Regions from separate parts of the Paenibacillus sp. OT2-17 genome, predicted to be linked through region 2. Evidence: predicted binding sites of a transcription regulator. Region 2 holds the regulator's gene; the other holds the start of a gene.
What was found. Region 2 encodes CtsR, which represses protease genes until heat stress. Its sites were predicted from a motif close to ATGGTCAATAAAGGTCAAACA; they were not measured.
Positions count from the first base shown of each region.

Region 1 (27,583 bases), on a different contig from region 2:
GCTCATGATCCGGCGAAGCTGTCCGAGCACTTGGAGAAGGCACGCGCGCTTCTATATGAAGTCGGTTATCGCGAGCTTGCCGTATTTCAGCATCGCGAGCGCTCGCTGGTGCCGCTGACGCTTTAATTATTACGTTTATTGGGTCTAAGTATCATATCCAGTGGCTAGCCGAACGCTCCCTATTTATACAGGGAAAAAGCGCTCGGCTATTTAGCGTATTCTTGTATATATATCTATCGGTATACGAGCATGTATCCGTTTTTTGGAATGAGGTAGGATCGACTGTCAAGTCGTTTTGAAGTTGTGGTATACTGAAGGGTATGAACATGCCAGTTACTTTTAAAGGAGGTGCCTTGGTTATTTATGAAAGGGAAACATCTGCGAGTATCGGAACCTAGCCCTAAAATTATTGCTTTGCGTTTCGACGCATCTTTCTTTTTTGAGAAAGCTGTGCGCTCGCTTGATCGCAATCATTATGACAAGGCATTGAAATATTTTCGCAAAGCCGTTGAATATGAACCGGATAATCCGGTGAATCATTGCAATATGGCGGGTATATTATCAGAGATGGGGGATTATGCAGGTTCGAATGAGATCCTGTCCTCTGTTCTAAGTGACGTAGACTCGTCGATGACAGAGTGTTATTTCTATATGGCGAATAATTACGCTAATATGGAGCAGTTTGAAGAAGCGGAGAAAGCATTGGTCACGTACCTGGAGGAGGACGAAGAAGGCCAGTTTCTTGATGAAGCGGAGGAAATGATGGAGCTGCTCTATTATGAGCTGGACCGTCCAACGAAGCTGAACCGCATTAAGGCCCGGCAGGGAGTAGTAGAGCATGATCAGGCTCGTGTCCTGCTGGAGGAGGGGAAATTTGCTCAGGCAGCCCAGTTGCTCAAGCAAATTTCAGAGGAACAACCGGATATGTTCGCTGCGCGGAATAATCTGGCGCTGGCGTATTACTACATGGGATTGTTCCAAAATGCTAAGGCTACCATTATTCAAGTGCTGGAAGATGAGCCGGGTAATTTACACGCATTGTGCAACTTGGCGATCTTTTATCAGCACGAGGGCGGCGGCCCGGAATTGGATCGTCTGGTGCAGACTTTGGCGGTTACTATACCGTTTCAGGAGGAGCAGGTATTCAAGCTGGCGACCACTATGGGGATTCTCGGACGCCACGAGGAGGCCTACAGACATTTCCGCAGGTTGCTTCATGGCGATGGAGAGAACAATGCGGACGCTTCTTTGTACCATTACACGGCGGTAGCTGCCAGCAATACGGGAAGATATGCGGAAGCTCGGCGGTTGTGGAGTCATTTGCAAAAGCAGGATGCTTCCTCGGAAGTTCCGCGGTTTTTCCTGTCCCGACTGGAGGAACTCCAGCAGGAGGGTACACCGCTGCAAGTGCTCAGCTATCATTATCATCTCCCGTTTGAGGAGCAATTCCGCATGTGGGAGAAGTTTGGTGCTGACCAGGTGCCTGACAGCATGAAGAAGGACCCGCTAATCCGATCATCCTTCTTCTGGGCCTTGCGCCACGGGGACCGGGCGACTCAGCTTCAGGTCATTCAGGCGTTAAGCCTGATCGGTGATGATGAGGTGCGTCAGGCACTGGAGTCCTTCGTAGAAGACCCGGACCAGGAGGATGAGCTGAAACGTCGTGCCTTGCAAGTATTGCAAGAGCTGGCGGAGCAGGGTGAGCAGAAAATGTACCCGGAAACGGAACATTCTGATCAGTTGGAGGTTGAGAACGATCCGCATACAATTGAAGGTGATGTATCTGCTTCCCCGGTCGATCCACAATGGCAGGCAGTGCTGGATAAGGTACTGACCGTCATGAGCAAGCCATCAGATCCGGCCATGCAGCACGATTTGAGATCGCTTTGGCTGGAGTATTTGGATCGGCTTGCCCCGGAAGTTCCGATGGTTCAGCATACTGAGGGATGGGCAGCGGCGCTGGAATATTTGACTGCCAAAATGCATCATCATTCAGTCACCTATCAGGAAGTAGCCGATCGTTATGGTATTTCCGTATCGACCGTAAGCCGCTATGCACGCCAGATTGACAGCGTGTGTGGTATCAAACAGAAGCTGAAGCAGCCGCTCTCCACGTTTAAAAAGCAGGTCTGAGACCTGCTCCAAACATCACTTAAAGGAGGCAACAAACGTATGTATAAATCCATAATTATTGGTACAGGTCCTGCAGGCTACACAGCGGCTATTTATTTGGCACGCGCTAACATGAATCCGCTGATCATTGAAGGGATGCAGCCCGGTGGGCAGCTTACTACAACGACCGAAATTGAAAATTTCCCGGGTTTTGAGCAAGGTATCCTCGGGCCTGAACTGATGGATAATATGCGCAAGCAGGCTGAACGTTTTGGCGCTGAATTTACTTCCGGATGGGTAGAGGAAGTAGATTTCAGCAAACGCCCTTTTAAAGTGAAGGTAGAGGGTAAAGGTATCATTGAGGCGGAGTCGGTCATTATTGCTACAGGTGCGTCCGCCAAATATCTAGGCATTCCGGGTGAGCAGGACAATGTAGGTCGCGGAGTCAGCACGTGCGCAACTTGCGATGGATTCTTTTTCCGAGGGAAAAAGATTGTCGTGGTTGGCGGTGGCGATTCAGCCATGGAGGAAGCGAGCTTCTTGACCCGTTTTGCTTCCAGTGTAACCTTGGTCCATCGTCGCGATGAGTTGCGGGCATCCAAAATTATGCAAGATCGTGCGCGTGAGAACGAAAAAGTACATTGGGCATTAAACCGGACTCCTCTGGAAGTTGTGACGGGAGAAGCTGGCTTAAAGGGTTTGAAGGTACACAATAATGAGACCAATCAGGATGAGCTGATTGAGGTAGATGGCGTATTCGTAGCCATCGGTCATACACCGAACACAGGTTTCCTGAACGGACAAATCCATACCGATGAACACGGCTATATTGTAGTGAAGCCAGGCACAACAGAAACGAATATCCCCGGAGTTTTTGCCTGTGGGGACGTACAGGATAACCGTTACCGTCAAGCTATTACGGCTGCGGGAACGGGCTGTATGGCGGCTATGGACTGCGAGAAGTATCTCGAAGGCAGTGCTGTTCACGACTGGAGCGAAACGCTGGATCAATAAAAGCGTGTCTATGGTACACAAAAAGGCTAACGGGAGAGCGAAGGAAACCTCTGTTATGCCGCATCTTTTGTTCAGGAAGAGAAAGCCTGCTGCGTTTGCACAGGCTTTCTCCTTTTTATGATTATAGAATTTATAAGTTTTCAGCGGAGCTGAACAATCTATAATCGCAAGAAAAATTTCCGTTAAGCGTGGTCTGGCTTCCTTGAAAGTACGTCAATAGACGTTTTTCTTATGGGTGCATGAGGTTAAAAATTCCGCTAATCGTACACTTTTCAACAAGGAAGTGTCCTTGACCGTAACGGGGGCTTCAATTATAGTTGGAACGTAGGATTACTATTATGAAGTAGGAATTGTAAGCATATATTTCATACCAGGTTTTTAAGTAAACATAAAGGTGGCTTGGAACATGTCTGAAAGTATCTATGTAGGTGTCGATTTGGGCGGTACCGCGATTAAAGTCGGCATTTGTAATGAAAACGGACAGCTTTTGCACACATATGAGGGACCAACCGAAACCGATAAAGGTGTAGACGTTGTCATCGGTAATATCGAAAAATATGTGCGGCATATTGTTGAGCAATCTCCTTATGAGTGGGATCAACTAAAGGGTGTCGGTGCAGGCGTTGCAGGTTTTACGAATGTTCGTGATGGTATTATTGTCCTCGCTCCTAATATTGGCTTTCGTGACGTACCGATCCGTGCGCTCCTAGAGAACCGGATTGGCAAGCCTGTGAAAATAGACAACGATGCGAATGTTGCTGCGCTGGGTGAGGCTTGGGCTGGTGCAGGCAAAGGCATAGAAAACTGCGTATGCTATACCCTGGGAACAGGAGTAGGTGGCGGCATTATTATAAACGGTAAAATATACCAAGGTTCTTCGGGCATGGCCGGAGAAATTGGCCATATCAGTGTCGTACCTGATCTGGAGGCTATTCAGTGTGGATGCGGCAAAATGGGTTGCTTGGAAACTGTATCTTCCGCAACAGGCATCATTCGTATGGCCAAGGACGCTGTGGAACGTGGCGACCGGACCTCTCTGGCGCTGGAAGATCAAATTGCTGCCAAGGAAGTATTTGATGCTGCTAAAGCTGGAGATGAAGTCGCGCTTCGTATCGTGAACCGTGCTGCTTTCTATTTGGGGAAATCCATGGCAGCGGTTGCCGCTGTGCTTAATCCAGAGTTGTTTATTATAGGCGGCGGTGTTTCTAAAGCAGGCGACTTTTTATTTGAAGAGATGCGTCGCGTATACGCCAAGCTGGCACCTGAACCGCTTCAAAAGGGTGTATATATCGTACCAGCGGTGTTAGGCAATGACGCAGGTATCGTAGGGGCTGCAGGGTTGCTGCTACGCTCCTGATCCACAGGTTATTGATAATACGGGTACTGGCATAGAGCGAAGAAGCAAAAGGAGAGGGAAGTCCATATGACAGATAACCTAAAAAATGCTGCGCCGTGGGCAACGCTCATTATTATTACGGGGATGTCAGGCGCAGGGAAGACCATTGCGGTTCAGAGCCTGGAAGACTTGGGCTTCTTCTGCGTTGATAATTTGCCTCCTGTACTGATTCCCAAATTTGCCGAGTTGATTGAGCAGTCTAACGGTAAAATAGGCAAGGTGGCACTCGTAATTGATTTACGCGGACGAGAATTTTTCACCGCCTTGTCTGAATCGTTGAATTATATTAAAGATCATTTTACGATTCATTGTGAAATTTTATTCTTAAATGCGAATGATGGCGTTCTCGTACAGCGGTATAAGGAAAGCCGTAGACGTCATCCGCTGGCTCCAGACGGCATGCCTTTGGATGGGATTCGGTTGGAGCGCAAGATGTTGGAAGAATTAAAAAGCTCGGCTACACAGGTTATTGATACAAGTGTGATGAAGCCTGCAACCTTAAAGGCGAGGATTATTTCACGATTTTCTCATCTGGAGAGCAGTATGCTTTCCGTGAACATTACTTCTTTTGGCTTCAAGTATGGTATTCCCATTGATGCCGATCTTATATTCGATGTGCGCTTCCTGCCTAATCCCCACTATGTGGACCAACTACGTCCCCACACGGGACAGGATAGCGATGTATATGATTATGTCATGAAATGGCCCGAGACTCAGGCATTCTTGACCAAGTTGCTGGATATGTTACACTTTTTGATTCCGCAATATCGCAAAGAAGGCAAAAGCCAGGTCATTATCGGCATTGGCTGTACTGGCGGTAAGCATCGTTCTGTTGCAATATCGGAGTATTTAGGAAAAATGCTGGGTGCCAGCGAGACAGAATCTGTTTCTGTTTCGCATCGGGATGCTGATCGGGACCGGCATTAATGAGGTGAAATCATGAAAGAGACCGGATCACAACGGGAGCGCCCACGTATTGTTGTTATGGGCGGCGGAACCGGCTTGTCCGTCATGCTGCGGGGCTTAAAGCAAAAGCCGCTAGATATTACGGCTATTGTTACAGTCGCTGACGATGGCGGAAGCTCCGGGATTTTGCGCAGTGAGCTGCAGATGCCCCCTCCAGGGGATATTCGCAATGTGCTGACTGCCTTGGCTGACGTGGAACCAGTGATGTCAGATATGCTGAAATACCGTTTCGGTGCGGGATCAGGATTGTCAGGCCACAGCCTGGGTAATCTGATTTTAGCAGCGATGACCGATATATCGGGAGATTTTGTAACGGCGGTGCGTGAGCTTAGCCGTGTATTTGCTGTCCGGGGACGCGTGCTGCCGGCAGCTGAGGAAGGCGTTGTGCTAAGTGCCGAAATGGAGGATGGCACGGTGATTACGGGAGAGTCCAAGATCCCGGAAGCGGGCGGACGAATCAAACGCGTCTTTCTTGAACCGACTCACGTGGAGCCGTTGCCTGAGGCTGTAGAGGCCATTAATGAGGCTGATGCGATTTTGATTGGCCCCGGCAGTCTATATACCAGCATATTACCGAATTTGCTTGTACCTAAACTCGCTGAAGCTGTAGTAAAATCAGACGCTATCAAAATATTTGTCTGTAACGTTATGACCCAGCCTGGAGAAACCGATGGCTATACGGTAGGAGATCACCTGCAAGCTATTTTTGAGCATGTAGGGCATCATCTCTTCGACTATGTCATTGTAAATAACGGAGAAATTCCACCCCAAGTACAGGAAATGTATGCCGAGCAGGGCGCTAAGCCAGTTCAAGTAGACATGGGCGAGCTGACCGATCGGGGATATAAAGTGGTGGCAGATACTTTAGTTTTGTTCCGTACGTATCTACGGCATGATGCCGACAAATTAAGCCAGCATATTTACCAATTGGTACAAAACTGGATATTAAGAAGGAGGTGAGTCCCTTGTCCTTTGCGGCACAAACGAAAAAAGAGCTTACGATGATTGAAAGCCAGTCCTGTTGTGAGAAAGCGGAACTATCTGCGCTCATACGTATGCTCGGATCCGTACAACTGTCGAATAAAAGGGTGATATTGGACGTGTCCACAGAAAATGCCGCGATTGCAAGGCGGATTTACTCCTTGATCAAGAAGCATTTTCAACTTCATATCGAACTGCTTGTACGGAAAAAAATGCGCTTGAAAAAAAATAATGTGTACATTGTCCGTATTCCCAATGGTGTGCAACAGCTGTTAAAGGATCTTTATATCGTCTCAGAAGGTTTCTTGTTCACTGACGGGATTAATCGGGATATCGTTCGGAAAAACTGTTGTAAGAGGGCTTATTTGCGGGGCGCCTTTATGGCAGGTGGCTCTGTCAACAATCCTGAAGGATCGTCTTACCACCTTGAAATTTCTTCGATGTATGAGGAGCATTGTCAGGCACTCGTTGATCTTGCGAATGAGTTTCACCTAAATGCTCGCTGTATTGAGCGAAAAAAAGGTTTTATTCTCTACATCAAGGAAGGCGAGAAGATCATTGAGCTGCTTAGCATCATTGGGGCGCATCAAGCCTTGTTCAAATTTGAAGATGTACGCATTATGCGCGATATGCGCAATTCCGTAAATCGCATTGTCAATTGTGAAACGGCTAATTTGAACAAGACGATCGGAGCTGCTGTCCGGCAAATTGAGAATATTAAGTTGCTGGAGAGGGAAGTTGGTTTGGAGACCTTGCCGGATAAACTGCGTGAAGTGGCAGAAATTCGTCTCGCTCATCCCGATTTGAATTTAAAAGAAGTCGGGGAAATGCTCAAAGGGGTCGTGAGTAAATCGGGTGTAAATCATCGGCTTCGCAAAATTGATGAGATGGCTGACAAAATCAGGGGCGAAAATGGCCTGATTCCGTAAAAAGAATGTCCGTGGGGCTTTCAGCCCCGGTTTTTTTAGTTTTTTTTCTAGTGTCTGTCCCGGGTTAATGTTATAATGTGATAAATAAAATGGAGTAAGTAGTGTCCAGATTTATTTGATGAGGGGGTAAGCTGACATGTCAAAACATCCGGTAGTCGTACGCTTGAAAACAGGACTGCACGCCAGACCTGCTGCGTTGTTCGTACAGGAAGCGAATAAATATTCATCTGAGATTTTTGTGGAAAAGGAAGACAAAAAGGTTAATGCCAAGAGCATCATGGGTATTATGAGTCTTGCCATCAGTACAGGTACTGAAATCAATATTAGTGCTGAAGGTGCGGACGCCGAACAGGCTGTAAACGCTTTAGTAAGTCTGGTTAGTAAGGTAGAGCTGGAAAATCAATAAACAAAGATTTGCTTTGTGATATGGTGTATGCTCTTAGTGAAAAGCCCCTTTGGGGCTTTTTTTGTATCCAGAAAAAAGTCTTCGAAAACTCTTCCGTTAACTGTTTTATGGATGGATTTGTTGAATATAGAGACTGTATTAAGTTCAAACTATAAATAATTAAGATCCCCGTGGTCATGCTCTGTTTCGGAAATTTGTACGCTTGGCTGCAACCTTTTTCCGTCTTCTCCGTCTGGAAGGTACAAACATTTTCAAGAAAGAGGTTGAATTCAATGAGACTTTGGACAAAAACAGTAGCCACGGCAGTTCTCGCAGGAGCATTAATGGCAGGGGGAGTAGCAGGCGGATTATGGACGGGGGCAGATCGTGCTTATGCTGCGTCAACAGCTTCGACGGTAAACGGTGTAATTAATGTGACTGGAAGCGGGGAAGTATTGGCGAAGCCCGATATTGCTTATCTCTCTATCGGTGTACAATCGGAAGGGAATACGGCAGCCGCTGCTCAAAAAGCCAATGCTACAAAATTGAACAAGGTTACACAACTGCTGAAAGAAAAGTGGAGCATTAGCGCAGATGACATTCAGACCAGCCAGTTTTATGTACAGCCTAACTACACCTATAACGAAAAAGAAGGGCAGAAGCTCAAAGGCTACACTGCCAACCATACACTTTCCGTCAAATACCGCGATTTGGATAAAATCGGTCAGTTGTTGGATGAGGCGACCAAGTCCGGAGCCAATAACGTAGATAATGTACGTTTTTCCGTGGAAGATCCTTCGACTTATGAAGAAGAAGCCATTACTAAGGCATTGGGAAGCGCACAATCTAAAGCCAGTGCTGTAGCTAAGGCAGCCAAACGAGGGTTAGGTGTCCTTGTGAGTGTGACGGTAGATGGCGGAGAAGCACAAATCTTTACACAACGTGAAAATGCCATGTCAAAATCGCTCTTGGACGTAGCAGGTGGCGGGACAGAGATACAATCGGGGCAAGTAACAGTGAAAGTTCAGGTGTCGGCTCAATACGAAATGAACTAATATAGATCATCAAACGAAGCCACAAGCGGCCTGCATCATGTGCAGGCTGGCTTGCTGGCTTTTTTTGTATACCGAAACCTTTTTGTAATGAGTCTGTCATAGCTAAGGGTTATTAGGTGTACATATTGAAATCGGAGAGTGTACAGATTGTAAACTACATACAATAGGGTATAGATATAATATTAAAAGTAGTTATCACACATAGACAATACAGATCATTAACAGGAGGAATATTTAATATGAGTAAGCATGCAATAAAATGGGGTTCAGCACTGCTGGCGGCAGGGATTTTCGCAGGAGTCACAGCTGTTCCCGTTTCCTATATCCAGGCAGCATCGACGAAACAGCAGCAAGCGACAACACAGCAACCAGGAATCACCATCCAATGGAATGGTAAAACGTTGCCCGCTAAAGGTGTCCAAGTGAACGGGAGTACAATGATTCCGGTGGCCGCACTGCGCGACAGCTTGGGGATTCCAGTAAGCTATGATGCGAAAACAGCGACATATACCGTAGGTAGCGGGTACAATAAACTTTACATTATGGCTTCTTCCTCGGATGCCTACGTCAACGTCAATGGAATCAATACACGTAGTATGGATGCCAAACAGATCGCTGGGAAGCTATACATTCCTATGAGTTTGCTGAAAGACTATCTGGGCATAGATGCTCAATGGAATGCAGCTCAGAAAACAGTAACGCTGAGTAAAAGCCAGCTAAATCCGATTACAATTGCGTCTCAAACACTTCCAGCTTCGAGTAGTGCGAAGGTGTCCTACAAGATTAAGTACCCGCAAATCAGCGGTAGCCAGCTGAATTCTGAGGCTCAACAGGCCATTAACAATGTGCTTAAAAAGCATGCAGAAGGTATATTGGCAGCAGGCAAAAAGATGATGGCTGAGGGAGAGGCTACAACAGAAAGACCGTATGAGTTTGGAAATGATTTTGCGATTGCCTATAACAAAGATGGTATTCTGAGTGTGATTATGCAGGACTACTCGTATACGGGTGGCGCACATGGCATGACGGCACGTAAAGGATATACGTTTTCGCTCGCTGATGGTAAACTGCAGCAATTGTCTGACGTATTGAAGGCAAATCCGAACTACAAAAAGTTCCTCAATGCTGATTTGAAGAAAAAAATCGATGCACTTCAGGCTGGCGAAGGATTCGGCAAATTTAAAGAGCTGGCGGCAGATCAGAATTTTTATGTGACGAACAGTGGAGTAACAATCGTGTTTGATTTGTATGATTATGCGCCATACGCGTATGGAATTCCGGAGTTTACCTACTCGTTCGGTCAATTGCTGCCTCAAGGCGAAAAGCCTTTTGCGGGACAGAATGAATAGTAGAAATAAATAAGTCCAATTGTCTATAACCTAAAAAACAATAATGCAAAAAAGCTGCCTACCGGATAAGAAAGTCCGGAGCAGCTTTTTCATTTACCAGTTATCGAAAGAGGTGAATTTCTTCTCTTATACACCTTCTGGAGAGGAGCTAGTTAGCACTTTATCAATAATACCGTATTCCTTGGCATCATCAGCAGACATGAAGTAGTCACGGTCTGTATCTTTTTCAATGCGCTCCAGTGGTTGGCCTGTGCGATCTGCGAGAATGCGGTTCAGTTTATCACGCATTTTCAGAATGCGGCGTGCGCGGATTTCGATATCCGTTGCCTGACCTTGTGCACCACCCAGTGGTTGGTGAATCATAATTTCACTGTTTGGCAAAGCGAAACGTTTACCTTTGGCGCCTGCATTCAGCAAAAACGCGCCCATGGAAGCCGCCATACCTACGCAAATCGTAGATACGTCAGGTTTAATGTATTGCATCGTATCGAAAATGGCCATACCAGCTGTAATGGAACCGCCAGGGCTGTTAATATACAAGTGAATATCTTTTTCAGGATCTTCGGCAGCCAAAAACAGCATTTGCGCAATTATAGAGTTGGCTACAACGTCATTGACGTCCGAGCCTAACAAAATAATGCGATCCTTTAACAGTCTGGAATAAATGTCATAGGCGCGTTCGCCGCGGTTACTTTGTTCTACTACCATAGGAACATAGCTCACGTCAAAAAACCTCCCTTAAATATCGTTAGTGGATTTGGTGGACATGCCGATTACACGTCCCTTATTTATAAACTGTTACCGTAATAACCACATGATAAACAATTTCAAACAAAAAGTCAAAGAAAGTCAAACTAATGATTAAAAAAAAGAGCCCTCAGCGCTCTTATGGGTTAAAACATTATATAGAAGCATCTAAGCGTTCATTTAAAATGGCGCGCCCGCGAGGAATCGAACCTCGATCTCAGGCTCCGGAGGCCTACGTCATATCCGTTGGACCACGGGCGCATAGTTGATTCAATGCAAACAACTAACTAATTAAACAGCTAATTGGAAACAAAGATGATTATATGATATACAGCAGTGAATTGCAAGCTTTTATTAAATGCGCATATTCAGATAAATGGTTGAGAAATATAGGTTCAGATAGACTTGCATATGGAGCAAATATTGGTTAAGATATACGTGGGACTTAAAAAGTTATCCCGGGACGTTTTGAGACCAGTTAGAGATAGAGCATTAGAGACAGAACTTAGAAGTGTGCGGGAGTGGAAAGCATGCGAAAGATATTAGAAATACAGAAGCAGCTTCTGCCCGACCTCATGGATGTTTTGAAAAAAAGGTACACGATCCTGCATCAGATTATGCTGTCCGATGTTGTTGGACGCAGAACACTGGCAGCTTCACTGAACATGACTGAGCGCGTGTTGCGCGCCGAAACCGATCTTCTTAAAGCTCAGGGGCTAATTGAGATTGAGAGTGTAGGCATGAAGGTGAGCAAAGCAGGACTGGATCTGCTGGAACAGCTGGAGCCGATTGCGAACAACTTGTTCGGCCTGTCCCAATTGGAGGACCAGATTCGTCAAGCCTATGGTTTGAGGAAGGTGGTTGTCGTTCCAGGGGATTCGGATGCTTCTCCGTTAACAAAGCAGGAGCTGGGGCGCGCTGGAGCAAAAGCGTTGCTGAGTGTTATGGACGACGAGGATGTGGTCGCTGTAACAGGTGGCACGACAATTGCCGACGTGGCGGAACAACTGGCACTACCTTCTAATGGCCCACTTAAGGGTGGGTGGTTTGTACCGGCACGCGGGGGTTTGGGAGAAAGCATGGAAATGCAGGCCAACACAATTGCTTCCACAATGGCTCGCAAGGTAGGCGCTCAATACCGTCTGCTCCATGTACCGGATTTGCTCAGCAATCATGCTTACAACTCCTTGCTTGAAGATACGAACATTCAGGATATATTGAACCTGATTCGCGAGAGTCGTATCATCATTCACGGGATAGGCAACGCCATAGCGATGGCACATAGACGTAAACTTGATCCCGAAACCTTTGCCCAGATCAGCAGTGAAGGAGCGGTAGCCGAATCGTTTGGTTATTACTTTAACGAAGATGGCGTCGTTGTTCACAGAATGCTGACGCTTGGACTCCGATTGGAAGACATTAGGCGTACCGATACGGTTCTAGGTGTAGCTGGAGGCAAAAACAAGGCGGCCGCTATTCATGCGGTACTGCGTTTCGGGCAAGAGGACATTCTAGTCACCGACGAAGGCGCTGCTGTTGAGATTGTAAGTCGTTATTTAAATGATTAATATAGGATTTATGAATAATGTTGTCTTGACGGGCTTTCGGGTCTGTCTTGAATATATAAAACTAAACTAAACGAACTTTGGGAGGAACTCACTCATGACAGTTAAAGTTGGTATTAACGGTTTCGGACGTATTGGACGCCTTGCTTTCCGCCGGATTCAAAATGTGGAAGGTATTGAAGTAGTAGCAATCAATGACTTGACAGATTCCAAAATGTTGGCACATTTGTTGAAATATGATACAACACAAGGTAATTTCCAAGGACAAGTAGAAGTACATGACGGCTTCTTCAAAGTAAACGGTAAAGAAGTTAAAGTTTTGGCTAACCGCAACCCTGAAGAACTGCCTTGGGGAGACCTGGGTGTAGACATCGTTCTGGAATGTACAGGTTTCTTCACAACTAAAGAAGCTGCTGAGAAACATTTGAAAGGCGGCGCTAAAAAAGTTGTTATCTCCGCTCCAGCTACTGGCGACATGAAAACTGTCGTTTACAACGTAAACCATGAAATTCTGGACGGAACTGAAACTGTAATCTCCGGTGCTTCTTGCACAACAAACTGCCTGGCTCCTATGGCTAAAACACTGCAAGATAAATTTGGTATCGTTGAAGGTTTGATGACTACAATTCATGCTTACACTGGCGACCAAAACACTTTGGATGCTCCACATGCTAAAGGTGACTTCCGTCGTGCTCGTGCAGCAGCTGAAAACATCATCCCTAACACAACTGGTGCTGCTAAAGCAATCGGTTTGGTTATCCCTGAGTTGAAAGGTAAATTGGATGGCGCGGCTCAACGTGTTCCAGTACCTACAGGTTCCCTGACTGAGCTGGTAACAGTTCTGGAGAAAAACGTAACTGCTGAAGAAATCAACGCTGCGATGAAAGAAGCATCCGATCCTGAAACTTATGGATACACTGAAGATCAAATCGTTTCTTCCGACATCAAAGGTCTTACTTTCGGTTCTTTGTTTGATGCAACTCAAACTAAAGTTCTGACTGTTGGCGACAAACAACTGGTGAAAACTGTAGCTTGGTATGACAATGAAATGTCTTACACTGCACAATTGATCCGCACGTTGGAATACTTCGCAAAACTGGCTAAATAAGAACAGTCTTATTGAGCAACATCATAGAGCGGAAACAGGTTATTGTTTCCGCTCTTTATATATCAAATGTGCCTTGAATTCCTGATTCGTAAAATTATAAGGGTGCGGAGGAATATGGAGATGAACAAAAAGAGCGTACGTGATATAGAACTGAATGGAAAACGGGTGTTTGTTCGTGTAGATTTTAACGTTCCGGTTGAGGACGGTAAAATTACGGATGACAAGCGTATTCGTGAAACCTTGCCAACCATTAACTACCTGATTGAAAAAGGTGCAAAAGTTATTTTGGCGAGTCACTTTGGACGTCCAAAAGGTCAGGTTGTTGAATCCATGCGTCTGACTCCTGTTGGCGTACGTTTGTCTGAGCTGCTGAAAAAACCAGTAGTTAAAGTGGACGAATCGGTAGGCGAAGCTGTTAAAGCGAAAGTGGCTGAACTGCAAAACGGCGACGTGCTGTTGCTTGAAAATGTACGTTTCTATGCAGGAGAAGAAAAGAATGATCCTGAATTGGCGAAGCAATTTGCTGAATTGGCAGACGTTTTCGTGAATGACGCATTTGGTGCAGCACACCGTGCTCATGCTTCCACAGAAGGTATCGCGCATCTTCTTCCGGCTGTTTCCGGCCTGCTGATGGAGAAAGAATTGTCTGTAATCGGTAAAGCTCTTTCAAACCCAGATCGTCCTTTTACAGCCATTATCGGCGGTTCCAAGGTAAAAGACAAAATCGACGTGATCGACAACCTGCTGAATATTGCAGATAACGTAATCATTGGTGGCGGTTTGGCTTATACATTCTTCAAAGCTCAAGGTCATGAAGTGGGTCAATCCCTACTGGATGAATCCAAATTGGACGTAGCTCTTGGATTTATCGAAAAAGCGAAGAAGCTCGGCAAAAACTTCTACCTTCCGGTTGATATTGTGGTATCTGACGATTTCAGCGCTACGGCGAACACAAACATTGTGGATATCGACGGCATTCCTTCAGATTGGGAAGGCGTGGACATCGGACCGAAAACACGTAAAATCTATGCAGATGTTATCAAAAACTCCAAATTGGTTGTTTGGAATGGACCAATGGGTGTATTTGAAATCGAACCTTTCGCTGGTGGTACTCGTGAAGTAGCGGAAGCTTGCGCAACAACTGAAGCATACACCATCATTGGTGGCGGTGATTCAGCGGCTGCGGCTGAAAAATTCCACTTGGCTGACAAAATGGATCATATCTCCACTGGCGGCGGCGCATCTCTGGAATTTATGGAAGGCAAAGCACTTCCGGGTGTTGTTGCACTGAACGATAAATAATCAAACGCACTATGCGTGAATAAAGCTTTAGGGCACCTAATAGTTAGGAGTTGAAACCATTGAGAACACCGATTATCGCGGGTAACTGGAAGATGTTTAAAACCGTACCAGAAGCTAAAACTTTCATCGAAGAGATCAAAGGCAAAGCAGAGGTTGCAGGAGTGGAAAGCGTGATTTGCGCACCATTTACGAATCTTCCTGCTCTGGTTGAAGCAGTAAAAGGCACGTCTATTAAAATTGGCGCACAAAACCTGCATTTTGCAGAAGATGGTGCATTTACAGGTGAAATTAGCGGTGGAATGCTGAAAGATCTGGGCGTAGACTACGTTGTGATCGGACACTCCGAGCGTCGTGAATATTTTAATGAAACAGACGAAACGGTGAACAAAAAGGTTCATGCGGCATTCCGTCATGACCTGACTCCAATCGTATGTGTAGGCGAAAAGCTGGAAGATCGTGAAGCTGGACAAACTAAAGAGGTTGTAAAAGTGCAAACTGTAGCAGCTTTTGCTGGTTTGGCTAAGGATCAGGCTGCACAAGTAGTTGTTGCTTATGAGCCAATCTGGGCCATCGGAACAGGCAAATCCTCCACTTCGCAGGATGCGAATGAAGTGATTTCCTATATCCGTAGTCTGATTAAAGAGCTGTATGATGAAAATACAGCAAATGCTGTACGTATTCAGTATGGTGGCAGTGTAAAACCTGAAAATGTTACTGAGTACCTGGGTCAAAGCGATATCGACGGCGCGCTTGTGGGCGGTGCCAGTCTTCAACCGGCGTCGTACATCGCGCTTGTTGAGGGGGCGAAGTAAGATGACAGCACCAAAACCGGTAGCTTTAATTATTATGGACGGGTTCGGATTGCGTGACACCGTAGAAGGTAATGCGGTTGCGCAGGCCAACAAACCGAATTACGACCGGTATTTACAACAGTATCCTCATACAACGCTGACGGCTTCTGGCGAAGCAGTGGGTCTGCCTGAAGGACAAATGGGTAACTCCGAAGTAGGTCACTTGAACATCGGCGCAGGCCGAATTGTATATCAAGACTTGACTCGTATTTCGAAGTCCATTCGTGACGGCGAGTTCTACGACAATGAAACACTGGTTAAAGCAGTGCAACATGCTAAGAAGAACAACACGAAACTTCACCTGTACGGACTGTTGTCTGACGGCGGCGTGCATAGCCATATCAGCCATCTGTTCGCTATGCTGGACTTGGCGAAAAAAGAAGGCTTAACTGAAGTGTACATTCATGCTTTCATGGATGGACGCGACGTTATGCCTGACAGCGGCGTAGGCTTCATGCAGCAACTGATCGCCAAAATTCAAGAAGTGGGCGTAGGCAAAATTGCGACTGTACAAGGACGCTATTATGCTATGGACCGCGACAAACGTTGGGAACGTGTGGAGAAATCTTACCGTGCAATCGTATACGGAGAAGGCCCTCAATACACAGATCCAATGGAAGCATTGAAAGAATCGTATGAAAAATCAGTGTTCGACGAATTTGTGGAGCCAACGGTTATTGTGAAGGCTGACGGAAGTCCTGTAGGGCTGGTCGAAAGCAATGACTCTGTTATCTTCCTCAATTTCCGTCCTGACCGTGCGATTCAACTGTCTCAGGTATTTACAAACGCGGACTTCCGTGGTTTTGACCGTGGCCCGAAATTGCCTAAAGATTTGCACTTTGTTTGCCTGACGTTGTTCAGCGAAACGGTTGAAGGCTTTGTAGCTTATGAACCGAAAAACCTGGATAACACGTTTGGTGAAGTGTTGGTTCAAAACAACAAAAAGCAATTGCGTATTGCTGAGACTGAAAAATATCCGCACGTTACTTTCTTTTTCAGTGGCGGACGTGATGTGGAGCTTCCTGGCGAAACTCGTATTTTGATCAACTCGCCTAAAGTGGCTACATATGACTTGCAGCCAGAAATGAGTGCGTATGAAGTAGCGGATGCTGCTGTTAAGGAAATCGAAGCCGACAAGCATGATGCGATTATCCTGAACTTTGCCAATCCGGATATGGTTGGACACTCCGGTATGCTGGAGCCAACAATTAAGGCGGTAGAGACGACGGATGAATGTGTTGGACGTGTTGTAGATGCGGTTAAAGCCAAAGGCGGCGTGGTTATTATCATTGCTGACCATGGTAACGCGGATATGGAAATTGATGAGCAGGGACGTCCGTTCACAGCTCACACAACTAATCCGGTTCCGTTCATTTTGACTGACGAAAATATCGTTTTGCGTGAGCATGGAATACTGGCTGACGTAGCTCCAACGCTTCTGGATTTGATGCAACTTCCGCAACCTGCGGAAATGACAGGAAAATCTATGATTGCATCCCGCAAGTAAGCTTGATTTAATAAGTATAGGCTTGACCAATAAATCATGATTCACAAAGGAGATTAAGTACAAATGACTATTATTTCTGACGTGTACGCTCGCGAAGTCCTCGACTCCCGTGGTAACCCAACGGTTGAAGTTGAAGTATATCTGGAATCCGGTGCTATCGGTAGTGCTATCGTTCCTTCCGGTGCCTCCACAGGCGCTCACGAAGCTGTAGAGCTTCGTGATAACGATAAATCCCGTTACCTGGGTAAAGGCGTTCTGCAAGCTGTTAAAAACGTGAACGAAATTATTGCTCCTGAAGTAATCGGCTTGGATGCTGTGAACCAAGTAGAAATCGACACGCTGATGATCAAATTGGATGGTACACATAACAAAGGTAAATTGGGTGCAAACGCAATTCTGGCTGTATCCATGGCTGTAGCTCGCGCTGCTGCTGAAGCTCTGGGCTTGCCACTGTACACTTACCTGGGCGGATTCAATGCTAAACAATTGCCAGTGCCAATGATGAACATCGTTAACGGTGGCGCTCATGCCGACAATAACGTTGACGTACAAGAGTTCATGGTTCTGCCTGTAGGCGCTCCTACATTCAAAGAAGCTCTGCGTGTAGGCGCAGAAATCTTCCACAACCTGAAATCCGTACTGAACTCCAAAGGTTTGAACACAGCTGTTGGTGATGAAGGTGGTTTTGCTCCTAACTTCAAATCTAACGAAGAAGCTCTGTCCACTATTATCGAAGCGATCGAAAAAGCTGGTTACAAACCAGGTGTTGACGTATTCCTCGGTATGGACGTTGCCTCCACTGAGTTCTTCAAAGATGGAAAATACACTTTGGAAGGCGAAGGCAAATCCTTCACTTCTGCTGAGTTCGTTGACCTGCTTGCTTCTTGGGTTGATAAATACCCAATCATCACTATTGAAGATGGTTGCTCCGAAGATGACTGGGAAGGTTGGAAATTGCTCACTGAAAAATTGGGCAACAAAATCCAATTGGTTGGTGACGACCTGTTCGTAACAAACACAGAGCGTCTGGCTAAAGGTATCGATGAAAACATCGGTAACTCCATCCTGATCAAAGTAAACCAAATCGGTACGCTGACTGAAACTTTCGATGCTATCGAATTGGCTAAACGCGCAGGATACACAGCTGTTATTTCTCACCGTTCCGGTGAATCCGAAGACAGCACAATCGCTGATATCGCTGTTGCAACAAATGCTGGCCAAATTAAAACAGGTGCTCCTTCCCGTACTGACCGTATTGCGAAGTACAACCAATTGCTCCGCATTGAGGATCAACTGGGTGAGCTGGCTCAATACCACGGCCTGAAATCTTTCTACAACCTGAAAAAATAATATTGCGCAAAAATGCTGATGGCGCCTCTGACTCATGGTTCATGATCACGAAGTCTGAACGCTCAAAGCTTTTACGCATTAAAAAACAGACCTACTCGCCACCGCGGGCAGGTCTGTTTTTTTGTTATTATGGATGTGTATGAGAATACATAACTTTGCAAAGGCTTAATGGCTGAGTGACTTGTATAACTGTTGTTATCTACTGGAAGCTGTGGTAGAATAAAAATAGTGTTTTGCGTTAATTTCCGGCTATTTATAACATGATATGTACATGTTTTCATAAAAGAGGCTGTGTTGTTTTGCAAAACAGATGTATAAGCTCAGGAGGTGGGATTTTTCATGGAAATCTTTTTGAAAGTGCTGCTCGTTGTGTTCTCGATTGCTGTTATTGCGGTTGTTTTACTGCAAAAGGGGAAAAGCGCAGGTTTGTCCGGTGCCATCTCTGGCGGTGCTGAGCATCTGTTCGGCAAAACAAAAGCTCGCGGTATGGATTTGATTTTACAACGTGCAACTGCTGTTTTGGGTGCGGGTTTTATGATCGTTTCTGTTTTAGTTGCATTTTTTGCAAAATAAGATAAATATGTACCTTAAGCCTTCGTTTCGCGGGAAACGGGGGCTTTTTTTAGATTTTGGACAGGCAGGGATGCCGTCGATTAAATTCGTGTATACTAGGGTATGAGTATATTAAGAGCCTTGTATCAGGAACAAGGACATGCGGATTTATTACTGAAAATTAAAGGTCACCCGAGGTGGACAATATTATGATAACAGAGCAACAACTACTCGATTTTATGCGCGAGACTGCATACAAACCCATGACTTACCAGGAGCTGGAGCAGCACTTTGATATTAAGGATGCGGAGGATTTCCGTGAATTTCTTAAGCTCTTGAATTCCTTGGAGGAAGAGGGGAAAATCCTGCTGACCAGCACAAACCGTTATGGCGTGCCGGAACGGATGGATTTGCAGCGTGGGCGTTTGCAGGCTCATGCCAAGGGATTTGCCTTTCTGATTCCAGAGGACCGGGAGCACCCGGATGTATATATTCATGCGAACGACTTAAAAAGTGCGATGAATGGAGATACGGTACTGGTAAGAGTGTCCTCGAAGGGACCTGTGGGCGGTCGATTAGAAGGTGAAGTTGTACGGATCGTGAAGCGTGCAGTGCTTCAAGTAGTAGGCGTGTTTCAGAGCCACGAAGCATATGGTTTCGTTCTGCCGGATGATAAGCGTATTAACCGGGATATTTTCATTCCAAAAACAAGCTTCAATGGAGCCGTAAACGGTCAAAAGGTCGTTGTGCGTATTGTGAGCTATCCAGAAGGACGAGCAGCGGCGGAAGGCGAAGTGTTGGAAGTTTTGGGTCATAAGGATGATCCGGGCGTCGACATTTTGTCAGTTATTCGCAAGCATCAGCTTCCGGAAGCTTTTCCAGATGAAGTTACAGAGGAAGCGGAGAATGCTCCCGACGCGATTACGGAAGAAGAGATTGTACGTCAGGGACGGCGCGATTTGCGTGATAAGATCATTGTTACCATTGATGGTGAGGATGCTAAAGACCTGGATGATGCTGTAAATGTAGAGCGCTTGCCGAACGGGAACTACCGTCTGGGCGTTCATATTGCCGACGTAGGGTATTATGTGCGTGAGAACTCTAAGCTGGATCAGGAGGCATATAACCGCGGTTGTAGCGTGTATTTGGTTGACCGTGTCATTCCTATGCTTCCACATCGACTTTCGAACGGAATATGTTCTTTGAATCCACAGGTGGATCGACTGACTTTATCCTGTGAGATGGAATTCAATGAGCATATGAAGGTTGTAAAGCATGATATTTTCACCAGTGTGATTAAAACGAAGGAACGGATGACGTACACTAACGTTCGCAAAATCCTCGAAGAGGAAGATGCTGAACTGATGGAACGGTACAAGGATCTCGTTGATGTATTCGGCACGATGAAGGAATTGGCATTGAAGCTGCGTGCTAATCGAATGCGCCGAGGTGCGGTTGATTTTGATTTTGATGAAGCTAAAGTGATTGTGGATAATGAAGGAAAAGCTGTAGATATTGTGAAGAGAGAGCGTACGATAGCTGAACAAATTATTGAAGAGTTTATGTTGGCGGCCAATGAAACGGTAGCCGAACATTTCCATTGGCTCAAAGTACCTTTCTTGTACCGGATTCATGAGGACCCAGATCCAGAGAAGCTGCAAAACTTTATGGCTTTCGCGGCTAATTTTGGGCATCAGATCAAAGGTAGAGGAAATTCCATTCATCCCCGTGCACTGCAAACGTTGCTGGAAGATATTCAGGGTACGAAGGAGCAAACCGTGCTTAGCACGATGATGCTGCGTTCGATGAAGCAGGCAAAGTATGATGCGGAAACGACAGGACATTTTGGGCTAGCAGCAGAGTATTACTCTCATTTTACATCGCCGATTCGTCGTTACCCTGACTTGGTGATTCACCGTGTCATTCGTGAGGTATTGGAGAATGGCGGGGCTTTAACAGCCGAGCGTCAGGAATATTTGACTGCACGTATGCCTGATATTGCGCAGCAATCTTCTGAGCGTGAACGTGTGGCTGTGGATGCAGAACGTGATACAGAGCAGATGAAAAAGGCTGAATACATGCTGGACAAGGTCGGCGAGGAATTCGAGGGGATCATCAGCAGTGTAACCAGCTTTGGGATGTTCATTGAGTTGGACAATACAGTGGAGGGTCTGACGCGTCTGAGTGCGCTTACGGACGACTATTATCACTTTGACGAGCAGCATATGGCGTTGATTGGCGAACGCACCTCCAAGGTGTTCCGCATTGGGGATGAGGTTAAGGTTCGCGTCGCGCGTGTGAACATGGAAGATTACACAATTGACTTTGAACTTGTCGATATGAAGCAACGGCAACGCCGTGAACGGACGGGCGGTTCAGGACAGGGCGGAGGTTTTGCGCGTGGCGGTGAGGGCCGAGGTAAAGGCAAACCCCATGAAGGGCGCGAACGTAAGGGTGGTAAAGACAAGGCTGGCAGGGAGCGTAAAGGCGGTCGTGATGCTGCCGGGAAGCCTAAAGAAGCCGGTTCAGGCGTAGGTGGCGGAGGTATTAGCACCGCAGGTCGTTCAGGGCGCGGCGGTGGAAACGGAGCTGGAGCCGGCTCAGCTAGCAGCTTCGGCTTTGGCAGTGGCAAGGGCGGGTATAACTCGCCAGCATCCGGGGCAAGCAAGCGACGGAAGAAGACGTCTGCCAGCGGTATTTTCATCGGCGGAGCAGCTACACCAGGTAGTGATGCCAGACCAAACGGTGAAGGCGCAGCACGTCGCAAGCGGAAGAATAAGGGCGGAAGTGGCGGCAATAGCACCGCGGGCTTTGTGCGGAAAAAGAAGAAGTAGGTAGCTAGAGCTTACTTACTTTGAAGGCTGGAGCTTTCATTGCAGTGTATGAAGCTGATTTGAAGCATAGGTATACGTGCGGTTTCTGTCTGCTGTATTGGATGGAAGCCGCTTGGTTTTAAGTGTGATATAAGTGCAGTTAGAAATGTAGAAGGCTTGACCTTTCTTGCTTTTACCATCTGAAATTTGTTACAATATATTTCTAGGTGGCTCTTTGTAGCCGGATTTTGATGCCTGGATTTCAAGAGTGAATTACGTTATTCATAAGGAGTGGTATTCATGGGTAAGAAGGCAGACGGGAAAGTGCTCGCCCAGAACAAAAAAGCTTCCCATGACTATTTTATTGAGGACACTTACGAGGCGGGCATGGTGCTAACGGGAACAGAAATTAAGTCTCTACGGAATGGTCGCTCTAATATAAGTGACGCATTTGCTACGATCCGTAACGGCGAAATTCATATTCACAATATGCATATCAGTCCCTTTGAGCAAGGCAATCGTAATAATCCTACTGATCCGACCCGTACGCGTAAGCTGCTGTTGCATAAAGAGCAGATTCGCAAACTTATCGGATTGTCCAAACAGGAAGGCTACACGATTGTTCCGTTAAAGATTTATGTTCGCAATGGTTATGCCAAGCTTTTGCTCGGACTGGGTAGAGGTAAAAAACAGTATGATAAACGTGATGCTGCCGCTAAACGTGATGCACAGCGTGATATCCAGCGCGCTTTGCGTGAGAAACAGAAAATTGCGAGATAAGTTGCTGTATTATTGTATGGTACAAATTACGTGGAGAAGTTACTTGTTCCTGTAATGGTGCTATTTTATAAGGCTTAAATGGCTTCATTTCGTTTCGTAATGACCTGTAATATGCTATACTAACGAAGTAGTCAGTTTTAAAGCTTTTAACTTTGTTCGAGTGTTGAATCTTAGAATTCAGCTTTTGATATTATGCATGCTTATGCTCCGGTATTTCCGGATTTATCCGTGGAGCCCTTTTATAATAAGGGGGCGTTTATGGATTCGACGGGGATAGTTCGAGCATGGGTAGCGGGTAGTGGGGACGCGTCCGCTTCATCAACGCTAAAGCCTATTAAACGGCAAACAACAAAACAACTACGCTTTCGCAGCCTAAGAAACTGTGTGCGTGCTTCTACCCAGCATCGTCCATGTGACTGGGATAGGGGCTAACAAATAGTGGAATACGCTGTCTCATCTCCGCCTGCGGTGAGCTGAAGAAGATAATCAGGCTGACCCGAAGGGAATCCGGTGACAGGGAGTTTCTAGGGTGACATCAAAACTGTCACTACACCCGTAGAAGCTTATGTGTCGTTATCTTCGGACAGGGGTTCGACTCCCCTCGCCTCCATTTAAGTAAGACAAGAAAGCCATCAGCCAGTGATTCTGGTTGGTGGCTTTTTATTATGGCTCTAGTAATTGAGTTGAAGAGGTTTTACACAACTTGTAGCTTAAAGGTATCTCTAAGTGTTCCTGCTGCTTTTTCTCCGTAAGCAACCCAAGCATTGATTTTCTTTTCGAAAAAGTATTGACACGGATAAAAAAATATTATATCTTTATATCAAGATAAATAAATTAAAGATAAATAACCAGAAAATTTTGAATAGGGAGGTATACACATGATCACCATTTTAGAAAGAATTAATCAGCTCGCAAAAAAAGCAAAAGAAGTTGGGTTGACTGAAATTGAAAAAACGGAACAAATGGATCTTCGCAAAGAATACCTTCAAATCTTTCGGGGTTCTGTACAAAGCATTCTCTTGAACGCTACGATTTATGATCCGAATGGAGACGATGTTACGCCTGAAAAACTAAAAAAAGAACAGGCTCAAATCGCTAAACAATGAATTTAATTTTATCTAATATCTCTAATTTAATAATCTTTAAATGAGTATAATATGGAGGATGATTTTTATGTTGGCAAGTGGATTATTATTGATACGTTTGGTGGTTGGATTGTTATTGGTGGGGCACGGAGCTCAGAAACTTTTTGGTTGGTTTGGCGGCTATGGTCCAAAGGGTACGGGCGGTTGGATGGAATCGATTGGCATTAAGCCCGGAGTATTCATGGCAGTGTCTGCTGGGTTGATGGAATTGTTGGGAGGAGCTCTATTTGCTTTAGGACTATTCACTCCACTGGCTGCATTGTTGATTACGGTGACTATGCTCGGAGCAATTTTCAAAGTACATGGCCCAAACGGGATCTGGGCAACAGCTAATGGCTATGAATATCCGCTAGTTCTTATTGCAGTCGTAATCGGTATTACGTTGACAGGAGCAGGTTCATATTCTATCGATGCATTACTTAGATAAAACATGATGTTTAGGTCATTAAAAGCCATTAACAACAAAAAATAAAGGTTCCTACGATTAAAGGAGGGTTTCATATGTCACTGCAAACTACAGGTATCCATCATATTACAGCTTTTGCCGGTAATCCGCAGGAAAATGTCGACTTCTATGCCGGCGTCCTGGGACTTCGGTTAGTGAAGAAAACAATCAACTTCGATGCTCCTGAGGTTTACCACTTGTACTTTGGTAACGAGGCAGGAGGTCCTGGAACGATCATTACATTTTTCCCTGCACCAGGAACTCCCAAAGGACGAATCGGAGGAGGCCAGGTGGGCATAACCTCGTATGTGGTACCCCCAGGTTCACTTGATTTTTGGCAACATCGTTTGGAAAGCTTTGATATTCAAGTTACGAAAACGAGCCGTTTTTCTGAACAATATCTTCAATTCGAGGATAATGAGGGCTTACGACTTGAGCTTGTTGAACGTGAAGCGGGAGCGAATAGTACTTGGTCTTACGGTGGCATTTCGGCTGATAAAGCAATTAAGGGGTTTGGAGGTGCTGTGCTATTTAGCGTCAATCCACAGAGAACGATGGATGCATTGGAGAGCATACTCGGATTTACAAAAACCGATGAAGACGCTGAATATGCCCGTTATCAGTCCGTAGGAGAAATCGGCAACATCGTAGATGTTCCGCTCGCCAAAATGGGTCTAGGCTTTGGTGGAGCAGGCACGGTACATCACATTGCATGGCGTGCAAAAGATTTCGAACAACATGAAGAATGGAGAAGCGCAGTCCAGCATTATGGCTATCAGCCGACTCCAATCATAGACCGCCAATATTTTAATGCGATATATTTCAGAGAAGCGGGCGGCATACTATTTGAAATTGCTACAGATCCACCGGGATTTGCTAATAATGAACCTGCTGAATCTTTGGGGCAGAAATTAATGCTGCCAGAGTGGTATGAACCGCAGCGGGCTCAAATTGAGGCGAATCTGCATCCTATTGAAGTGAGAACATTAACTGGAAAACAACAGTAAACGAAACGGCAGCTGTTTTGCCTCCAGAGGAAAAGGTGAAGCCACGTTGATGGGAACTGCCAGGTTTAGAAAAACGGTACATGACTGAATATAAACATGACAAGATGAATATCAACAGGATTAAACCCACTTTGACAAAATTGGTCATAGTGGGTTTTCATTATGCACTTGGTATGGACTTATAACATAGGGATGAAAGTCTGATCACGCTAGGCAGGAAGGGATGTATATTTAATCGCTATTTTTCAACGCATCTAATTTTCGAGTGCTCCAGATGAACCTCCCCCCAATCATACATACTGCGCAATATGGGGACGAAATTTGCTCCGTGAGCTGTTAGCGAGTATTCAACCCGGGGAGGGATTTCTCTGAATATTTCGCGATGCACAAACCCGTCTTCTTCTAATTCTCTTAGCTGCTTGGTTAACATCGCTTGTGTGATATCAGGAAAGGCGCGTTTAATTTCACCGAATCTTCGGGTACCACGGGACAGAAACCATAAAATCACTATTTTCCATTTGCCGCCAATGATTTTCTGAACCTTTGTTAAGGGGCAATCTATAAAATAATTCAGATTTTCACTCATTTGTGCCATCTCCTCATCATTTGTATTCCAGAAAGTCCTATGAAATCAATTAGTATGATTTTTGATAGTATATACTATAAATATGCCTACTTGTTGTTTCGATACCATTGGCTTAACATTACATTAGCATTAAAGCTTTGACAAGCCATCTGAAAATATTCTGGGGCGAAGAAGATGAACATTAATATTTTATACGGTCACCCTTATGCTAAGAGCTTTAACAAAGCGATTTTGGAGCAGGTGATCGCTCATTTAAACGTACGAGGGGCGAATGTTAAGGTAAAAGATTTAATTCAAATGTCATTTAATCCGATGGTAGGCTTAAAGGATTTAGAGGCTAAGGTCACTAACGTATTGCCAGAGGAGATAGTAAAAGAACAGGAGGATTTATTGTGGGCAGATGCCTTGATTATTATTTCACCGGTATGGTGGGGCGGATTTCCCGCTGTTATTAAAGGATATATAGATAGAGTGTTCACAACAGGACTCATACGCTCTTCTGATGGTGTATATGGGCTTGAGGGCAAGAGAGCCTACTCGATTTTTACAACAGGATCTTCAGAAGATTATATTCGCATATCACGTCAGAAAGATATGCTCTACGCGGCTAACGATAATTTGTTTGGGTTCGCCAAGTTTTCGGATGCCGAGATTAAGCTTCTTTGCTCGGTGCCGCGTGTAACCTTGGAGGAACGAAAAGCAATGCTGCTGGATGTCAATCGATTTGTCGATCGTATTTTTGATATGAGACCGGGAGAGGGAGGCAGTACGAGGGATAGCCTTTCTCTTCAAGCTTTGGAGCATGATTTGGCTAGCCATTAAGATTACGTAAACTGCAGGATGTTTCTTTGGAAAAATGAAGAACACCCTTATGGGTGTTTTTTCGTTAGATTTCCCGGTGTTACCCGTGTAATATTTTGCTTGATAGCCTTAATTTTCTCCTCAGTAAAGACTCCTGAATCCAGCAGGTCTAGAATGGAGAGCACGCTGCCGCGAGAACCCCAGCTGCCTTCTTCAATGACCTGGAAGGATACCCACCAAGTTGGGGATGGTTCCGGTACACCAAGTACTTTAGTCAAACTGCCAAGAATATTCTCAAGCACTTTTTTGCGAACGTCGTTAGGCCAGTCACCATCCATCACCAGAACATTGACAGTAATTACATCACGTTCTGGCTGATCCGACAGCAATTGCCCACCAATTGCCATGTAATCTATTGGACGTTCGTTGAAATGGACCTGAAACCCTTCTCTTGCTGGCGGACAATATTGACCTACCTCTGGAACGAGAACTGCATCCGTCAAACCTTCTGCCAAAAGACGGCGCTGTTCAAGCGTTATGCGGCCTGCGGGATAATTTACACTGATCATGGTCATGGTCTGATATCTCCTTATTAAGATTTAACCAAGCGATGTCTTGGAATTCTTTATGATATCTGTATCCAAGGCTTCAGCTTGGCAAGCTCATTGGTATTTTGTTGATATCGTTAATATAAAACGATGATAAACCCCTGTCAACACTAATTATTATAATAATATATATTTAAATAATATATAGAGAGATGTGAAGCTAGTTTAAATGGGCTATAATTATGTCTAGTCTAATGAAAGCATGACATACTACGGAGATTTGCTAGAG
Region 1 covers NZ_WUDQ01000004.1:78,054-105,636, reverse strand. Annotated here, with positions in the region: gene hisJ (histidinol-phosphatase HisJ) at 1-126, shown strand, start outside; gene GRP75_RS02770 (tetratricopeptide repeat protein) at 364-2,133, shown strand; gene trxB (thioredoxin-disulfide reductase) at 2,173-3,126, shown strand; gene GRP75_RS02760 (ROK family glucokinase) at 3,533-4,483, shown strand; gene rapZ (RNase adapter RapZ) at 4,550-5,449, shown strand; gene GRP75_RS02750 (gluconeogenesis factor YvcK family protein) at 5,462-6,448, shown strand; gene whiA (DNA-binding protein WhiA) at 6,454-7,398, shown strand; gene GRP75_RS02740 (HPr family phosphocarrier protein) at 7,535-7,804, shown strand; gene GRP75_RS02735 (SIMPL domain-containing protein) at 8,077-8,838, shown strand; gene GRP75_RS02730 (PdaC/SigV domain-containing protein) at 9,078-10,187, shown strand; gene clpP (ATP-dependent Clp endopeptidase proteolytic subunit ClpP) at 10,314-10,910, opposite strand; tRNA gene GRP75_RS02720 (tRNA-Arg) at 11,121-11,195, opposite strand; gene GRP75_RS02715 (sugar-binding transcriptional regulator) at 11,465-12,502, shown strand; gene gap (type I glyceraldehyde-3-phosphate dehydrogenase) at 12,597-13,607, shown strand; gene GRP75_RS02705 (phosphoglycerate kinase) at 13,728-14,909, shown strand; gene tpiA (triose-phosphate isomerase) at 14,969-15,721, shown strand; gene gpmI (2,3-bisphosphoglycerate-independent phosphoglycerate mutase) at 15,723-17,267, shown strand; gene eno (phosphopyruvate hydratase) at 17,331-18,617, shown strand; gene secG (preprotein translocase subunit SecG) at 18,957-19,190, shown strand; gene rnr (ribonuclease R) at 19,379-22,003, shown strand; gene smpB (SsrA-binding protein SmpB) at 22,283-22,762, shown strand; RNA gene ssrA (transfer-messenger RNA) at 23,011-23,375, shown strand; gene GRP75_RS02665 (DUF896 domain-containing protein) at 23,641-23,868, shown strand; gene GRP75_RS02660 (DoxX family protein) at 23,936-24,334, shown strand; gene GRP75_RS02655 (ring-cleaving dioxygenase) at 24,409-25,359, shown strand; gene GRP75_RS02650 (winged helix-turn-helix transcriptional regulator) at 25,598-25,945, opposite strand; gene GRP75_RS02645 (NAD(P)H-dependent oxidoreductase) at 26,120-26,767, shown strand; gene GRP75_RS02640 (tautomerase family protein) at 26,815-27,321, opposite strand.
Region 1: the regulator CtsR is predicted to act here: its motif matches at 11,023-11,043, upstream of clpP (ATP-dependent Clp endopeptidase proteolytic subunit ClpP).

Region 2 (3,880 bases):
CGGTACATATCGCGCTCTTCGGTATTCATTTTATCCCCAAAGCTTTTTTGAAGGAACCCGGGTTGTGTCATCACATTCAGCTCATTCATCGCTGCGGTGGAAGGACGCTCCAAAATCCCTAAATCTACGCCAAGACGTACATCGGATAGCCGCTGTGCAGCCTCCTTGGAATCCAATACTGCTGCATATGACAAAGTACCGAATGAACGCATCACCCGATCTGTAATTCGCAGCATAGATTCATTCATTAGCCTTTCTCTGGCAGAACGCTCGTGCTCAATAATTTGTAGCACCACGCCATGTAGATTCTCAATAATCTCCGCTTCGGTTTGTCCCAGTGTAATCTGATTAGATACCTGAAACAAATTTCCGACCGCTTCGCTGCCTTCACCGTAAATGCCACGAACTGTAAGACCTACCTGTGAAACAGCAGACAATATACGATTGATTTGATGAGTCATAACTAATGCAGGCAAATGCATCATCACCGAAGCTCTCATACCTGTGCCAACATTCGTCGGACAACTGGTCAGAAAACCTCTCCGATCATCAAATGCATAATCAACATGCGCTTCAAATGCATCATCAATAATCATAGCGCGTTCCCAAGCTTCCCTAACCTGACATCCCGGATATAAGCACTGGATACGCAGATGATCCTCTTCGTTTATCATAACACTAACCGATTCATCATCGCTAATTAAAACAGCACCGTTACGAGATTCGTTCGCCAAATTTGGACTAATCAAATGCTTCTCAACCAGCACCTGCTTGTCGATCTCATCCAACTCGGATATTTTCAACGTATGAAAAGTACCAAAACCGCCTAAATCATCATACTGAAGGATATCCGTCAAGCGTTGAAGTGCTTCTTCCGACTGCTGATTGGTAGCAAGCATGGGAAAAGGCAGATGCTGCAAGTTACGCGCAATTCTCACCCGGCTGCTAATGACAATCTCCGAATCCGCAGCATCACCACGCATCCAGTCACTTAGCGGCTTCTCCGTAAATCGAATATTGGGCATTACGCATCCCTCCTACTCTTCACAAACTTTACTCTTCAGTCATTTCTTTTTCAAGCTCTCTGATTTGATCCCTAAGCTCAGCAGCTGATTCAAATTCTTCCTGTACAATATGCTGTTGCATCTCTTTTTTCAAATCGTCAATTTGCCGTTTAACCTTCAGTCGGCCTCCAGTGCGAACCGGAACTTTACCAACATGATTCGTACTGCCATGCACACGCTTGAACAGAGGGTCCAGACGACTATCAAAATATTGATAGCACGATGGGCATCCGAAACGTCCCAGCTTACTAAACTGTGCATAGGTCATGCCACAATCCTTGCATTGCAGGTTCTGCGGGCCACTGTTGCCTGGAGACTGGCTCTTTGTACTGGAGTCAAAATCCAGCATCCCCGACAACAAGCTATGAATCGAAAAGCCGTTAGGTGTTCCAGGGATCATCTCCCCTTTTTCCTTGGCACATGTCTCACAAATATGAAACTCTGTCTTTTCGCCATTCACAATTTTGGTGAAATGCAAAGTTGCCGGCCGCATATTACATTCTTGGCACAGCATAAAAGCACCTCCTTCAATGTCAGGATTTATACCAATCCCTACATCCAAACGTTAGTCTCTTTCCACACACTATTTGGTCGCCAGCAACGAAATCAGCATAGCCTTAAGCAATCTTGCTCGCAGTTGATCACGATAGGGAAGCTTCAGTAATAATGTATCCCTTGATAAAGCAGCCTTCATTAAATTAGCTTCCCTTTTGCTTAAAAAATGGGCTTCCTCTAACTGATAAATTAGACCTTCTGCTGCCGATTGGCTTATTTCCTCCCCGATGCTCTGATGAAGATGTGTATGGATGGCATGCTGTGCAGGCAGCTGAATTCGCTGAATACGAATGTAGCCCCCGCCACCGCGTTTACTTTCCACCACATAGCCTTTTTCCAGCGTAAACCGGGTGCTAATTACATAATTAATTTGCGACGGCACGCAGGAAAAGCGGTCAGCCAGATCGTTGCGCTGAATCTCCACTAAACCTTGGGGACTTTCCAGCAATATACTCTTCAAATATTGTTCAATAATATCGGAAACATTGCGCATTTCATCATCCTCCACTAACGGAAACGCAAGTATTCAAGTACATTTCACGCTCCACAGAGTCCGCCGTATATTGAACTTAACCAAACGGTAAAGTCACGAATCTAAGCTGTATTCAGGCTATTGCCTGATCTACATCCATTGGAATTGTACCGTTTTGTCTCTAGTGTGGCCTTTATTTGCGATTAATCATACACTTCTCTTATGTTCATAAGAGTCAGCTCCTAACTATACGCAAATCATTTCGATCCTCATTTACTTCTTTGCTATCAAAATTACCTTATACAGCCAATCCATCAGCATAGTACTTCTATAGAATCACACGAGGTTTGATTGACTTTGACTTTCTTTGACTATATTCATATTATAGCACATTATTCATTTTTGCCAAGGGGTCAATACCATTTTTCGCAATCTAATTATGTTTTATACAATACCATAAAAAAAACTCTTCCCATTACAGAAAGAGTTTTGAAAATTATGATAACCACACAAGTTATGTTCCCTGAAAGATGGAGCCTAAGAAGAACTAAATGGGCCTTTATCAGAAAAAATCCAATAAGAACGTTTGTTTTACCGGTATTACACGTTTAAGGGCAGACACAGACTCACTGCTGCCTTCAATACGCCCCCATTTATACAGATCATCAGCCTGCTGGTAGCCAAGCATCAGAGTCGTCAGTGACTGAATCCCAAGTTTCAAGTCAGCTACTATGGCGTTTTCAGATAAATTGCTTATATCCACTCTCTCCAGATGTCCTTGCCCCTCCGTAGTAATCGTTAATCTCCATAATCCATCATTCCATGGAGCATACCGATCAGTCAGATTTAAGGTTAAACTTGTTTCTTCTCCAATCTGTTCAAAAGGGTATCTTTCTATAAAAGCAGCTGCATCCACAATACGACCCATAAAATAAGGCACAGTTTCCTGTTGAATTCGTGGATCATCGAGTAAAAATGGCAGATTGTCATCTGCTGGAACGTAATTAAATTTACCTTGGGCTATCATTGAGTCATGATTTGCAAAATAAGTCCATAAAGCCCGACGAGCCGTCTCATTTTCATATACCAACTCATCACAATTCAACTGTTTATCTTCAATTTTGTATAGTGCATATCCCTGAGGATCGCCTGTTTCAGAGTAATATACCGCAGTTCGATAGTTCTCATTTAAAATCCGCTCTTGCCACCATTCCTTATCTCGTACCAGCGTGCCATTATAACGAGATGCATACGCTTGATACACTTGGTCCAGTTCTGAAATATCTTTGACATCGCGTTTGACTGTACCTTCTGTTTTAAGTTTTGTAGGGAATTTTTCAATGGGAATGACGTACTTTTTGTATTCAATATACGTTTCCCATCCAAATTTACGATAGAAGGCAAAGGAGAATGGATGCAGAAAAGAAAGGCTTTGTCCCGCAGACTTCATTTCTTCAAGCGCATGCGTCAACAAACGTGACACCATGCCTCCGCGACGCTTTTCTGGCCAAGTTGCCACACCAGCAATGCCCCCCATATCAAAAACCTGACTGTTTATGTATACCTGTAGCGGTAACAAAGTCAGTTTAGCATTCAAGTCATGTCCGTCGAATATTCCCCATGTTTGCTCTGGTTTGAATTTCTTCTTGGATTTTTCCAGATCCTCCGGGGACATTGTAAACTGAAAAGCATATTGAGATAATTCAATAGCCGCTTCAAATTCCTCACGTTGTAATTGTCTGATCTCCATAACTTCGTCACCTCGCTCGTATACTTGGGCATCCATAAA
Region 2 covers NZ_WUDQ01000308.1:251-4,130, reverse strand. Annotated here, with positions in the region: gene mcsB (protein-arginine kinase McsB) at 1-1,025, opposite strand, end outside; gene mcsA (protein-arginine kinase activator protein McsA) at 1,054-1,578, opposite strand; gene GRP75_RS20085 (CtsR family transcriptional regulator) at 1,648-2,112, opposite strand; gene GRP75_RS20080 (GNAT family N-acetyltransferase) at 2,654-3,841, opposite strand.